One region of the Mesorhizobium sp. M7D.F.Ca.US.005.01.1.1 genome, then DNA from elsewhere that is predicted to be linked to it. Evidence: predicted binding sites of a transcription regulator. Region 1 holds the regulator's gene; each other region holds the start of a gene.
What was found. Region 1 encodes LexA, which represses DNA repair genes until DNA is damaged. Its sites were predicted from a motif close to TGTTCNNNNTGTGTTCNG; they were not measured.
Positions count from the first base shown of each region.

Region 2: a site for LexA is predicted at 2,400-2,417, ahead of EJ076_RS03815 (metallopeptidase family protein). Genes of this name have one in related genera too.
Region 3: a site for LexA is predicted at 1,481-1,498, ahead of recA (recombinase RecA). Genes of this name have one in related genera too.

Region 1 is NZ_CP034453.1:4,237,699-4,242,590, forward strand. It holds gene EJ076_RS20260 (ComEC/Rec2 family competence protein) at 1-1,400, shown strand, start outside; gene lexA (transcriptional repressor LexA) at 1,394-2,131, opposite strand; gene kynU (kynureninase) at 2,569-3,816, opposite strand; gene kynA (tryptophan 2,3-dioxygenase) at 3,894-4,730, opposite strand; gene EJ076_RS20280 (AMP-binding protein) at 4,727-4,892, opposite strand, start outside.
Region 2 is NZ_CP034453.1:798,524-803,415, forward strand. It holds gene EJ076_RS03800 (DUF4173 domain-containing protein) at 1-186, opposite strand, end outside; gene EJ076_RS03805 (CoA ester lyase) at 541-1,431, shown strand; gene EJ076_RS03810 (DUF1737 domain-containing protein) at 1,467-1,673, shown strand; gene EJ076_RS03815 (metallopeptidase family protein) at 1,836-2,258, opposite strand; gene EJ076_RS03820 (hypothetical protein) at 2,441-3,484, shown strand; gene EJ076_RS03825 (DUF6504 family protein) at 3,426-4,892, shown strand, end outside.
Region 3 is NZ_CP034453.1:4,680,651-4,685,542, reverse strand. It holds gene EJ076_RS22675 (pseudouridine-5'-phosphate glycosidase) at 1-254, opposite strand, end outside; gene EJ076_RS22670 (carbohydrate kinase family protein) at 330-1,274, opposite strand; gene recA (recombinase RecA) at 1,556-2,653, shown strand; gene alaS (alanine--tRNA ligase) at 2,949-4,892, shown strand, end outside.

The DNA of each region.
Region 1 (4,892 bases):
TGGGTCTGCTGCGCGGCGCCTTCGCCTTGTTTCCCGACTTTTCCGCGCGTCGTCCGGTCAAGAAATATGCCGCCGCCGCGGCACTGTTCTCGATCGCTGCCTATCTCATCATCTCTGGCGTCGTCGTTGCCGCCGAGCGCAGCTTCATCATGCTGGCGGTGATGCTGATTGCCGTTCTGTTCGATCGGGCGGCACTCACCATGCGCAATCTGGCGATCTCGGCGATCGCCGTCATCGTGGTGTCGCCGCACGAGGTGGTCGGCCCGAGCTTCCAGATGTCCTTCGCGGCAACCGCAGCACTTGTCGGCGCCTATGCCGGCTGGTCGGATCATCGCGCGGGGAAAACCAGACCGCCGCCGCCGAAGCGATCCTTGCCCGGCTTCCTGACGCGAAAATTCCTGCTGGCGGCGGGCGGCTTGGCCATGACATCCATCATCGCCGGCGGCGCCACGGCGCTGTTTGCTATCTGGCATTTTCAGCGTGTGTCGCCGCTAAGCCTGTTCGCCAATCTGGCCATCATGCCAATCGTGTCACTAGTTGTCATGCCTTTCGCCGTCCTCAGTGCGCTGGCGATGCCCTTCGGCGCCGATGGTCCATTCCTTTATGTGATGGGCAAGGGCCTGACCGCGATGATCGCCATGTCCGGATGGATTTCCGAGCGTTCGCCCGTCGATGGAGTCGGATTGATTTCGCAGCAGTCTGTCCTGCTGGTGGCGATTGCCCTGGTCATCGCGACGATGGCGACGACATGGCTGCGGCTCGCCGCTCTTCCCTTCGCGCTTGCCGGCCTGCTGACCGTTTCGGATACGCGCACACCCGACGTGCTGATCTCCGAGGACGCTCGACTGGTTGCGTTGCCGATCGGCGGCGGCGAGTTCGCCGTCAGCCGCGCACGGCCGAACGAATTCACCGTCGACAACTGGAAGCGCGCACTGACATCCGAAACCATCGTCGTGCCGGAAGTCTTCACCCAAGGAGACGCACAATTCGAGATCGCGGATGCCCCGGAACTGCCGCCGGGATCGCCGTTCTATTGCACGTCAGGCGTTTGTCTCGCCAAGCACACGTCCGGCGCGATCATTGCTTATGTCGAGGATCGCAAGGACACGTGGAAAGCCTGCGGCTTCGCCGGGCTGATCGTAATCAATGACGCGACGGCCTATGACGCTTGTCACGATCCGCTGGTTCTCGTCATCACCAAGCGACAACTGGCTCGCAAAGGCAGTGCTGCCGTCTTCTTCGATCGCCAGTCGGCGACCGCGCCGGCAACCGTCAGCTTCGCGGTGGACAGGCCCTACCGGCCTTGGCATGAACAACGCAAATTCTCACGCGAGGCGAGGGGACTGCCGCCCTTCAAGAGACCCGAGAAGCCAGTGGTTAAACCGCAGCTGCCTCAGTAGCGGCGGATCAGGCCGACGAGCTTGCCTTGCACCTTGACCCTGTCCGGCCCGAAAATACGGGTTTCATAGGCCGGATTGGCGGCTTCGAGAGCAATCGAGGCGCCCTTGCGGCGGAACCGCTTCAGCGTCGCTTCCTCTTCATCGACCAGCGCCACGATGATTTCGCCGGGGCTCGCCGTGTCGGCATTGCGGATGATGACGGTGTCGCCGTCGAAAATGCCGGCCTCGATCATCGAGTCGCCCTTGACCTCCAGCGCATAGTGCTCGCCGCCCATGATCATGTCCGGCGGCACCGAGATCGAATGCGTCTGATGCTGAATGGCGTCGATCGGCACACCGGCAGCGATGCGGCCCATCACCGGGATCGACACCGCGGAGACCACGTCGTCGTCATTGCCGGCCGAAGACATCCGCGAAAGCGCCGGCTTGATCTGCCGGCCAAGGCCGCCTTGACCAAGACTGCCCTGGATGACGCTTGGCGAGAATTTTTTTGCCGCGTTGAGGCCGGGCGCGATCGAATCCGGCAGCCGCAGCACTTCCAGCGCGCGTGCCCGGTTGGGCAGCCGGCGAATGAAGCCGCGCTCCTCCAGTGCCGTAATCAGCCGGTGAATCCCGGATTTGGAGGCAAGATCGAGCGCCTCCTTCATCTCATCGAAGGATGGCGGAATGCCGCTTTCCTTCAGGCGTTCATGGATGAACATCAGCAGTTCGTGTTGCTTGCGCGTCAGCATGGCGGCCCCCAGGGTACCTGAAACCAGAATCAGAAAAACAAACCCAGAACAAACACTATCTGTTCCAGTTGTGTTCTGCAACCGTTTAAAGTTTAATGAATTTGTTAAGGTGGCGGAAATTATTCCGCGGTTGCAAGCGGATCTCGTCGACGCCTGCATGCCGTCGCAGTGCGCTTTCCGACATTGAAATTGTTATGGTTAATAGCCTGTGGCCCATCCCGAGATCAGGCCTGGCATGGCTGCCGACAGGCCCCTCGACGGTGGGCTTTCCAGCTTTCGTTTGCCGTGAACGAAACGAAGCCAAAACGCCAACCTTGGTTAATTATTGTAGCCTGCACTGGCCACCAGCAACGAACGCATGTGCGAGCTGGAAATTCGTCTCTTCGTCATCCGACCAAGGGGAGAGTCTATGACAACAGATCGTCGAGACGGCTGCGTTAGGTAACGGCCTCCTTGACGGCGAAACGCTGGTCCTTCCATGCACCCGTGCGCAGAATGTCTTCCAGCACCTCGACCGCCAGCCACACATCCTTGTAGCCGACATAGAGCGGCGTGAAGCCGAAACGGATGGTCGATGGCGCGCGGAAATCACCGATCACGCCACGCTCGATCAGCGCCCGCATGATTTGATAGCCATGATCGTGAAGGAACGACACCTGGCTGCCGCGGCTGGTCGTGTCGCGGGTGGTCTCCAGCGTGAGACCATAGGCGCCGCACTTTGCTTCGACGAGCTGGATGAACAGTTCGGTCAGCGCGACGCTTTTCTTTCGCAATGCCGCCATGTCGACGTCGTTCCAGATGGCAAGCGCACCCTTGAGCGCCCGCATCGACAGGACCGGCTGCGTGCCGCACAGAAAGCGGCGGATACCGGTGCCGGCCACGTAACCCTGTTCGAAGGCAAAGGGCCGCGCATGCCCCCACCAGCCGCTGAGTGGCTGGCTGATCTCGCCGTGGTGGCGCCGGGCGGCATAGATGAAGGCCGGCGCGCCCGGACCGCCGTTGAGGTACTTGTAGGTGCAGCCGATGGCGAAGTCGGCATTTGCGTGATCGAGCTCGACCGGCAGAGCGCCGGCGGTGTGGCATAGATCCCAGACGACCAGCGCTCCGGCCGCATGAGCCTTACGCGTCAGCGCCGCCATGTCGCGCAGTTCACCCGATTTGTAATTGACGTGGTTGACCAGCACCACCGCGACGCTTTCGTCGATCAGTTCTTCGATGGTTGGCGCGTCGACGCCCGCGAGGCGCAGCAGGACGCCATCCCGGGTCGAGGCCACGCCTTCGGCGATGTACAGGTCGGTGGGAAAACTGTCGCCCTCGGCGACGATGGCCAACCGGCCGGGCCGCATCTCCAGCGCCGCATGCAACACCTTGTAGATGTTGGTCGACGTCGTGTCGCAGACGACGGTCTGGCCGGCCCCGGCTCCTATCAGGCGCCCGAGCTGGTCACCGAGTTCGATCGGCATCTCGAACCATCCGGCTGTATTCCAGGCCCGGATGAGACCCTGGGCCCATTCCTGGGTCGCCGCCTGCTGCAGCTCGCCAAAAACGGCATGAGACGCTGCCCCAAGTGAATTGCCGTCGAGATAGATCACGCCTTCCGGCAGAATGAAACGATGGCGCATGGCACGCAGCGGATCCGTGGCATCCATCGCTTCGATTGCAGCGAGATCAGGAATTCCACCCATGGTCAGTCCTCGGTTGTTCGCGAAGGTTTTCCGCCACAGAGCGTCCCCTCAGTGAGCTTGTTTTCATTTCGATGATGTCAGAGCCGGGTGCGGACCGTCCACAACTCCGGGAACAGCACGACCTCGAGCATCTTCTTGAGATACGAAGCACCCGACGTGCCGCCGGTGCCGCGTTTCAGGCCGATGATGCGCTCGACCGTGGTGACGTGGTTGAAGCGCCACCGGCGGAAATAGTCCTCGAAGTCGACCAGCTTCTCGGCCAGTTCGTAGAACATCCAGTAACGCTGCGGATCACGGTAAATGGTCTGCCAGGCGACCAGAACCTCTTCATTTTCGGTTCGCGTTTCACGCCAGTCCGTGCGCCTGGCATCAGTGCCGATGTCGAATCCGTTGCGCGCCAGAAGCAGCAGCGCTTCGTCGTAGAGCGATGGCTCGGCCAGGATCGCCTCCAGCTTTCCGCTGAGGTCAGGCCGGTGCTTGTGCGGCCCGAGCATGGCGAGGTTGCGGTTGCCGGCCATGAACTCGATGGCGCGATACTGCCAGGACTGAAAACCCGAGGACTGGCCGAGCGCGTCGCGGAACTCGGTGTATTCGCTGGGGGTCATCGTCCGCAGCACGTCCCAGGCGTTGTTCAACTGCTCGAAGATGCGGGCGACGCGCGACAGCATCTTGAAGCTCGGCTCGAGCCGGTCGGCGCGGATAGAACGGATCGCAGCGCCAATCTCGTGCAAAGCGAGCTTCATCCACAGTTCGGAGGTTTGATGCTGGATAATGAACAGCATCTCGTCGTGCGCCGACGACAGCGGCGTCTGGGCCTCCAGCACTTTCTCAAGGTGCAGGTAGTCGCTGTAGGACATGCGCTCCTTGAACGACATCTGTGCGCCTTCGGACGCCGGATCGTATGGCTCGCTCAATTGATTTTCTCCGTGCGCAGCCGGAAGCGCTGGATCTTGCCGGTCTGGGTCTTGGGCAGAGCGGCGATGAATTTCACCGATCGCGGGTATTTGTAGGGCGCGATCGTTGCCTTGACGTGGTCCTGCAGGCGCTTGGTGGTCAACGCGTCAGGCGCCACGCCC
Region 2 (4,892 bases), 3.4 Mb from region 1:
GACCCTGCCATCGCTGAAGGCCGCCGGATGCACGGCGACGACCGCGGCGGCAATCAGGAGGGCGAACAGGAAAACCGTGATCCCGGCGGGCTGGCCGTAGAACAGAAAATCCGCCAGCGCGACCAGCAGAGCGGCAACGCCAAGGCGGCTGCAATAGCTCGGTACGGCGGAGAACAACGCTGTCATGACCTGGCTTTCCTGATGACGTCCCGCCGGATTGCCGGCGGGCTCTTGCGGACAAAGGGGATGAGGATCGCCGTCGGATTCGCGCGCGGCGGATCGGCCAGCCACCAGCCTTCGCAGCGCAGCCTGTGAGGCAGACGGGGTTTTGCTCGCTTTTGCATGCCGCCTGTCTCGCAGGCCGGCGGGGAGATCGCAGGGCGGATCCGAGGAGGTTTTCCGCAAGCATGTGCAGTTTTCGTGCAGAGGCCAGAGCTGGCAGGCCCCCTCTGTCCTGCCGGACAGCGCTCCCCACAAGGGGGAGATCGAGCCTTAATGCACGCGCTTGCCTCCACCAACCACACGCGGCATAGATCACCCATGGAAACCTATCGCCCGCGCCGCTCGGTGCTCTACATTCCGGCATCCAACGACAAGGCGCTGGCCAAGATCGCGCAGCTTTCCTGCGACGCAGTCATCATCGACCTCGAGGATGCCGTCGTCCCGGCGGACAAGATCGCCGCGCGCGAAAAACTGGCCGGCATTTTCGCCAACCGACCGGTTGCCGACCCTATTGGCAAGCGCTGCGAGATGGTCGTGCGCATCAATGCGCTGGCCAGCGAATGGGGCGCCGACGACCTGCTGGCCGCGGCAAGCTGCGAACCCGACGGCATCCTGTTGCCCAAGGTCGACACGCCGCGCGACCTGCTCGAGGCCGGCGATGTGCTCGACGACAATTTTGCCCTCGACAGCGTGAAACTGTGGGCGATGATCGAGACGCCCAAGGCGCTTCTCAACATCGGCGCCATCGCCGAGCTTGGCCGCGACCCTGCCTCTCGATTGGCTTGTTTCGTTGCCGGAACGAATGATCTGGTCAAGAATACCGGCGTGCTGGCGACACCGGACCGGCGCTATCTCGTGCCATGGCTGATGCAGATGCTGCTGGCCGCGCGCGCCGGCGGCATCGACATGCTCGACGGCGTCTCCAACGATTTTCGCGACCTCGACGCTTTCGCCCGGGAATGCACGGAAGCCGCGGCCATGGGGTTCGATGGCAAGAGCCTCATCCACCCGGCCCAGATCGAAGCCGCGAACCGCGCCTTCGCGCCGTCCGCGGAAGCCGTGGTCGAGGCGCGCTTGGTCAGGCAAGCCTTCGCGCTACCGGAAAACGCCGGCAAGGGCGTGATCGCGCTGAACGGCAAGATGGTCGAGCGGCTGCATCTGGCGCAGGCTGAAAAACTGCTGGCGAAGGCCGCCGCCATCGGCGCATGATATCGGCCAAGCTTATTCACGACAGGACTTGAGACATGAAACTCTACCGCTTTCTGACCGGCCCGGACGACGCCAGCTTCTGCCACAAGGTGACGGCGGCGCTCAACAAGGGCTGGCACCTGTTCGGCTCGCCGACCTATGCCTACGACAAGAAAGCCAAGACGATGCGCTGCGGCCAGGCCGTGGTGAAAGATATCGACGGTCAGGAATACGGGCCCGATACCAAGCTGAGTGATTGGTAGATTTGCAAAGCGCCGGCGCAGGCTGTGTCGAGATTCAGGTCAGGCCGAGTCGAAAATGGTGGTGCCCGAGAACCGGAGCGGAGCGTACTTTTGGGTACGTGAGCACCGGAAGCGCAGGGGACCGCCATTTGCAGGCCGGCCTCACCTGAATATCGGCACAGCCTACTCCGCTGCCTCTTCGATCTTCTCCATGTCATCGTCCGACAGCCCGAAATGGTGGCCGATCTCGTGGATCAGCACGTGGGTGACGATGTCGCCCAGCGTTTCCTCGTTTTCGGACCAGTAGTCGAGGATGGCGCGGCGGTAGAGCGTGATGCGGTTCGGACCCTCGCCGGTCTGCGGATTCCAGCGTTCGGCGATGCCGCGCCCCTCGAACAGGCCGAGCAGGTCGAACGGCGTTTCCAGCGACAGATCGTCCATGATCTCGTCGGTCGGGAATTCGGCGATCTGGATGACGATCTCGCCGGTCAGCTTGCGAAAATCCTCCGGCAGATGGGCGTACGCCTCCAGCGCCAGGAACTCCATTTCGTCCATTGAGGGCGAGAGTTCGTCGTGCCAGGTGCGGGTCTTGTAGATGCGAGCCATGCTTTGTCCTTTGATCCCGGCATATAGGCTTTCACGCCGTGATCGGCAAATGAACGGGCTGATGCGCCTGCACCATCCAGGCGGAGAGGAATAAATTCCCCACGACTCCGCTTGACTCTTCCAGCACCCTCTGGAATCTATAGGAACATAACAGGAACAATTGTGAGTGGAAGCTGACCGTCATGGCGATGACCGCCGTGGCGCGGGAGACTGTTTTTGCCCTGCGCCGCCAGATCGCGAAAATCGAGGGAACGCTGCCCGAGCGCTTGGCTGCGCCGGCTGCCACGACCTCCGATGCTGACGTCAACACCGATCTCACAATCGTCCGGCGCGGCATTGCCGCGGCGTTGCCGGATGCTTTCCTGCCCATCGGCGTCGAGCGCCTCGATGTCGCCCTGAGCGGCGGTCTGCCGAAGGCCGCCTTGAGCGAAATCCATGGCACGCAAACCCGCGATGCCGGGGCCGTCGCCGGTTTCGCCCTGTCGCTCACCAGCCTGATCCTCAAGCAAACGCCGGGGTTGCCGGTGCTGTGGATCGGCACATCGGAGATTTTCCGCGAGGCCGGTTTTCCCTATGCCCGGGGGCTTCACGCCTCGTTCGGCATCGAGCCGGAGCAATTGCTGTTTTCCGAGGCGCCAAGGCTTGTCGATGCGCTGTGGGTCGCCGAGGAGGCGGCCCGGATGACGGCGCTCGCCGCGGTCATCCTGGAAATTCGCGGCAATCCGCAGCGGCTGGACCTGACCGCGACACGCCGGCTGCATGCAAGGGCGCAAGGTGCCGGCCGGCCGGTGTTCCTGCTGCGGCAGGCGGCCGAGCCCGAGCCGACGGCCGCCCCCGTCCGCCTCATCGTCGCCTCGGCGCCGGCAGCGCCGCGCGACACCATCGCCGGGCCGCTCGCCGGCTCGATCGGCCGCCCGGCCTTCACCCTCACCATCGGCAAGAGCCGCACGGCCCTGCCTGGACAATTCACACTGGAGTGGAACCCCGATGAACGCGCATTTGACGAAAGAGCGGGCGACGAAAGAAGGGGCGAGGGAAGACAACGGGCAAAGAATCCTGTCCCTGTGGTTTCCCTATCTGGCCGTGGAAAGGATCCTGCGGCAGCGTCTGGGGCGGTCCTGGCGTTCCCGGCCGTCGGATCACCTGCCGCCATCTCACCCACCGCTCGTGATCAGCCATCGCGACCGCAACGCGCAGCGCATCTCGGCCCTCGACGAGCGGGCTGAGGCGCTGCACCTGAAGCGCGACATGGGCATCGCCGATGCGCGCGCCATGCATCCGTCGATCGACGTCGTCGAGGCCGATCCAGAGGCCGACCGCCGCTTGCTCGAAGGTCTTGCCGACTGGTGCGACCGCTACACGCCGCTGGTGGCGCTCGACGAGGCAGATGGCCTGTTTCTCGACGTCACCGGCTGCACCCATCTGTTCGGCGGCGAACGCGCCATGCTGGACGACATCCTGTCGCGCTTCTTCCACCAGGGTTTCGATGTCCGTGCCGGGCTTGCCGCGACGCCCGGTGCTGCCTGGGCGGCGGCACGCTTTTGCGGCGACCGCATCGTCGAGGGCGGCGAGGAAGAAGCGCTGCTGGCACCCCTGCCGCTGGCCGCACTGCGCATTGAACTCTCGACCCGCGCCAGCCTGGAAAGCGTCGGCCTGCGCACGGCGGGCGCCGTCATGGCGGCGCCGCGCGCACCGCTCGCCCGCCGCTTCGGCGCCTTGCTGCTCCTGCGCCTCGACCAGGCGCTTGGCCGTCTCGACGAAGCGGTGTCGCCGCGCCTTCCCGTCGCGCCGCTTTCGGTCGAACGCCACCTTGCCGAACCCGTCACCTTGACCGAGGACATCGAACGGCTGGTGGGCATGCTGGCGGCGACTTTGAAGACCGATCTCGAGCGCCGCGGCGAGGGCGCCAGGACGCTGGCGCTGCTGCTCTTCCGCGTCGACGGCGCTGTCAGCCGCATCGCCATCGGCACCTCGCGGCCGATGCGCGAACCCCGGCTGATCCAGCGCTTGTTCCATGAGCGGCTGGCCGCACTCGAACAGGATATCGATGCCGGCTATGGCTTCGATCTGGTGCGGCTTTCGGTGCTGACATCAGCCGCCTTCGACATGCAGCAGGCTGATCTGACTGGTGAAACGATCGATGACGGCGCCGATATCGCGCTGTTTGCCGACCGCATCCGCGCCCGGCTCGGGGAGGGCGCGGTGCTGCAACCGGTCATGGTCGAAAGCCATCTGCCGGAGCGCGCCGTCGCCATGATCCCGTTCACCGAGGCGCCGCGCCGGATCACGCCGCCGAAGAAGCCGGACAGGCTGCAGGCGCCAAAAACCATCTTCCCGCCGGAACGGCCGATCCGGCTGTTCCGCTCGCCCGAACCCATCGATGTGCCGGCCACCGAAATGCCCGAAGGGCCGCCGCTGAACTTCCGCTGGCGGCGCGCGCTCTACCGGGTCACGCGGGCCGAAGGGCCGGAACGCATCGCCGCCGAATGGTGGCGGGAAGCGCCAAGCGACGAGGCGGCATCGACGCGCGACTATTTCCGCATCGAGGATGCCGACGGCCGCCGCTACTGGCTCTACCGGCAAGGTCTTTACGGCGGCGCCTCGCAAGTCCCGCCGCGCTGGTTCCTGCATGGG
Region 3 (4,892 bases), 440 kb from region 1:
ATCGCCAGCGATTCGCGTTCGCCGTCCGAAAGCCCGATCTTGATGCGCCCGCCAACCACGGCGATCGTCGCCGGCACGGCGCCGCCATCGGTGATGATCTTTTCGACATCGGCCGCCATGGCGCCATTGTCGGGGTAGGGCATGCCATGGGTGATGATGGTGCTTTCCAGCGCCACCACCGACCGACCGGCGGCCAGGGCCTGTGCCACCGGCGCGTGGATGTCGATGAAGGGGCGGGCGGTCTCTGGGGTCATCTTGATCTCCAATCCGGAGTGCGGCGCGTCCATCGGGACGCTCGGCAACACTGCGGCGCTATGAATTTGCCGGTCTCATGCCACTTCCTGCGCATCCGGCACAAGAGCCAACGCTTCCGCGAAGCTCGCCGTGGTGAAATCCGGAACGGCGTTGGCGCTTTCGATGGCAAGCGTCGCCGCGGCAATGCCGTCGCGCAGGGCGACCCGCAGCGACAGGCCGCGCAGCAAGGCAGCGACGGTTGAGCCCGCCAGCGCGTCGCCGGCGCCGGTGACGTCAGCGACCTTTCTTGGCGGCGGCGGCAGGATCGAGAAGGCGCCGGCTTCATCGAAGCCCAGCATGGGGCCACCGCCCGCCGTCACCACGCCGCTTTTGAGCCCTGCGCGTCTCAGCCCGTCGACGATGTCTTGCGGAGAAGCCGCAGCGTCCAGGTCTGCCAGCGCGATCGCTTCGCGCCGGTTCATGAAGACGACGGCCAGATCGCCAAGCACCGGCTTCAAACGCACGATCTTGGCCGGCGAAATGGCAATGGCGAAGACGGGTTTGCCGGCGGCAAGCGAAACCAGCCGCTCCAGTGCCGCCGTCGGCAGGTTGGCGTCGCAGAAGACGGCATCGGCGGCAGCAATCACCTCCCGTACCTTGGAGCGCCTGATCTGCTTGGGAAACGCCAGGTCATAGAGCGCCATGTCGGCAAAGCCGACGATCAGCTCGCCCTCGCGGTCGATCAGCGCCGTATAGCTCGGCGTGGTGCGGTCGAGGAACACCGCGGACAGGTCGGCAATACCTGCCTCGGCAATGGCTCGCGAAACGGTGTCTGCGGCGGCATCGCCGCCGCGCACCGACATGAGCGACGCGGAGACGCCACGAAGCACCGCACTGCGCAAAGCGTTGAAGACGCCGCCGCCGACATCCTCGCGCATCGTGCCGGGATTGGAGGCGGCAGGCACGTAGGGGCCGGACACCTGACCGCGCCGGTCGATATGGGCGCCGCCTACGGCCAGTATTTTCGCGGATTTCAGCATGCCGGCGATATGACCTTTGTTATTCCAGCCGCACAAGCGCTAGGCTGCGTGACGAAGCTTCGCATGCAAGGCAGCGATTCGGCAGATCGAAACAATCGAGCCGTCTGGCCCAATGCGGGATGCATCGTGAAACGAAATCGTGAGACAAAAAAAGAACAAATCTGGATATTGATTGTTTTTCAGATATTTGACCCCTCTTGCCAAACGAGAACAAAAAAGGTACAAAATGGCAGGGATTACGGATTGTCCGGCCTTCATTGACGACCAAGGGGTGATGTATCATGGCTCAGAATTCTTTGCGGCTTGTAGAGGATAAGGCAGTGGACAAATCAAAGGCTCTGGATGCGGCGCTGTCGCAGATCGAGCGGGCTTTCGGCAAGGGCTCGATCATGCGGCTCGGCGCGAACGAGCAGGTCGTCGAGATCGAAACGGTGCCGACCGGCTCGCTTGGGCTCGACATCGCGCTTGGCGTCGGTGGCCTGCCGCGCGGCCGCATCGTCGAGATCTACGGGCCGGAAAGCTCGGGCAAGACGACGCTGGCCCTGCACACCGTGGCCGAAGCTCAGAAGAAGGGCGGCATCTGCGCCTTCGTCGATGCCGAGCACGCACTTGACCCGGTCTATGCCCGCAAGCTCGGCGTCGATCTTGAAAACCTCCTGATCTCGCAGCCCGACACTGGTGAGCAGGCGCTGGAAATCTGCGACACGCTGGTGCGCTCCGGCGCCATCGACGTGCTGGTGGTCGATTCGGTCGCGGCGTTGACGCCACGCGCCGAAATCGAAGGCGAGATGGGCGATTCGCTGCCCGGCCTGCAGGCCCGCTTGATGAGCCAGGCGCTGCGCAAGCTGACGGCCTCGATCTCGCGCTCCAACACCATGGTCATCTTCATCAACCAGATCCGCATGAAGATCGGCGTCATGTTCGGTTCGCCCGAAACCACCACCGGCGGCAACGCGCTGAAATTCTACGCTTCGGTGCGCCTCGATATCCGCCGCATCGGTTCGGTCAAGGACCGCGACGAGGTCGTCGGCAACCAGACCCGTGTCAAGGTGGTCAAGAACAAGCTGGCACCGCCCTTCAAGGTGGTTGAGTTCGACATCATGTATGGTGAAGGCGTGTCCAAGACCGGCGAACTGGTCGATCTCGGAGTCAAGGCCGGCGTGGTCGAGAAGTCGGGCGCATGGTTCTCCTACAATTCGCAGCGTCTCGGCCAGGGTCGCGAGAATGCCAAGCTGTTCCTGCGTGATAACCCCGACACCGCGCGCGAGATCGAACTGGCGCTCAGGCAGAATGCCGGGCTGATCGCCGAGAAGTTCCTTGAGAATGGCGGCTCTGAAGGTGGCGACGACGGTTTCGAGGAAGAATCCGGCGCGATGTAACAGCTTCGTGCGCGATGCCGGCCGGAGTTCGGCCATAATCGCGTTCTATTATCTCAGGCTTATGTAATCGAGTTCCGAGTATTGCGTTTCGAAACCGTCGGCCCAGTGCCGGCGGTTTTGCGTTTTGGCGGCAAAACCAAGCGGGTTCGAACTGCCGGCAGGGGCCATGGATTGGACCAATTCCGTGTTTCTGGACAGGGTGAAGCGCGGCGGCTAAAAGGCCAAGTCCTATCTTCTAAAACGCAGAGCCCATTTCCGTCGGTTTGCCGGCGGCTCTTCCGAAAAGGCAGCATTCATGAGTGGCGTGAACGAAATCCGGTCGACATTTCTCGACTACTTCCGCAAGGAGGGTCACGAGATCGTCGCGTCGAGCCCGCTGGTGCCGCGCAACGACCCGACGCTGATGTTCACCAACGCCGGCATGGTGCAGTTCAAGAACGTCTTCACCGGCCTGGAGAAGCGGCCCTATTCGCGCGCCTCGACCGCCCAGAAGAGCGTTCGCGCCGGCGGCAAGCACAACGATCTCGACAATGTCGGCTATACCGCGCGCCATCTGACCTTTTTCGAAATGCTCGGCAATTTCTCCTTTGGCGATTATTTCAAGGAGCGCGCCATCGAGCTTGCCTGGAACCTGATCACCAAGGAGTTCGGGCTGAACAAGGACAAGCTGCTGGTCACCGTCTATCACACGGACGACGAGGCGGCCGGCATCTGGAAGAAGATCGCCGGGTTTTCGGACGATCGCATCATTCGCATCGCGACCTCGGACAATTTCTGGGCAATGGGCGATACTGGACCCTGCGGGCCGTGCTCGGAGATATTCATCGACCGTGGCGAACACATCTGGGGCGGACCTCCCGGCAGCCCGGAGGAGGATGGCGACCGTTTCCTCGAGTTCTGGAACCTGGTGTTCATGCAGTATGAACAGGTGACGAAGGAGGAGCGCATCGACCTGCCGCGCCCGTCGATCGACACCGGCATGGGCCTGGAGCGCATGGCGTCCATCCTGCAGGGGGTGGAAAGCGTCTTCGAGACCGATCTGTTCCGTCATCTGATCGACGCGGCCTCGTCCGCCATCGGGCATGGTCCCGACAAGGAGACGGTCGCGTCCTTCCGCGTCATTGCCGATCATCTGCGCTCGTCCTCCTTCCTGGTGGCCGACGGCGTGCTGCCGTCGAACGAAGGCCGGGGCTATGTCCTGCGCCGCATCATGCGCCGCGCCATGCGCCATGCGCAGTTACTCGGTGCCAGCGAGCCGCTGATGTGGAAGCTGGTGCCGGCGCTGGTGCGCGAAATGGGCCAGGCCTATCCTGAATTGCTGCGCGGCGAACAGTTGATCACCGAGACCCTCAAGCTTGAGGAGACCAGGTTTCGCAAGACGCTGGTGCGCGGCCTCGGCCTGCTCTCCGAGGCGACGGAAACGCTGCATGCCGGCGACATGCTGGACGGTGAAACGGCCTTCAAGCTCTACGACACCTACGGCTTCCCGCTCGATCTGACACAGGATGCGCTGCGCCAGCGCAGCATCTCGGTCGATCTTGCCGGCTTCACCAATGCGATGGAGCAGCAGAAAGCCGAGGCGCGCAAGCATTGGGCCGGGTCTGGCGACGCGGCCACCGAGACCGTCTGGTTCTCCGTGCGCGAGAAGGCAGGCGCCACCGAGTTCCTCGGCTACGAGACTGAAGCTGCGGAAGGCATCATCCAGGCGCTTGTCCGGGACGGCAAGACTGTCGACAGCGCCGGCAAGGGCGACGCGGTGGCGATCGTCGTCAACCAGACGCCGTTCTATGCCGAGTCCGGCGGCCAGATGGGCGACACCGGTATCATTTCAGGCGAAGGTTTTTCGATCGAGGTTTCGGATACGCAAAAGAAGGCTGATGGGCTGTTCGTCCATGTCGGCAAGGTGGCCAGCGGCACCGTCAAGACGGGCGCCGCCGTCGAGTTGAAGGTCGATCACGCGCGCCGCACCAGGCTGCGCGCCAACCATTCCGCGACGCATCTGATCCATGAGGCGCTGCGCGAGGTGCTGGGCAGCCATGTCGCGCAGAAGGGTTCGCTGGTGGCGCCGGAGCGCCTGCGCTTCGACATCTCGCACAACAAGCCCATTTCGCCAGAGGATCTCGAAGAGGTCGAGCGCATGGCCAACGAGATCGTCGTCCAGAACAGCCCGGTGTCCACGCGCCTGATGTCGGTCGACGATGCCATCGCCGAAGGCGCCATGGCGCTGTTTGGCGAGAAA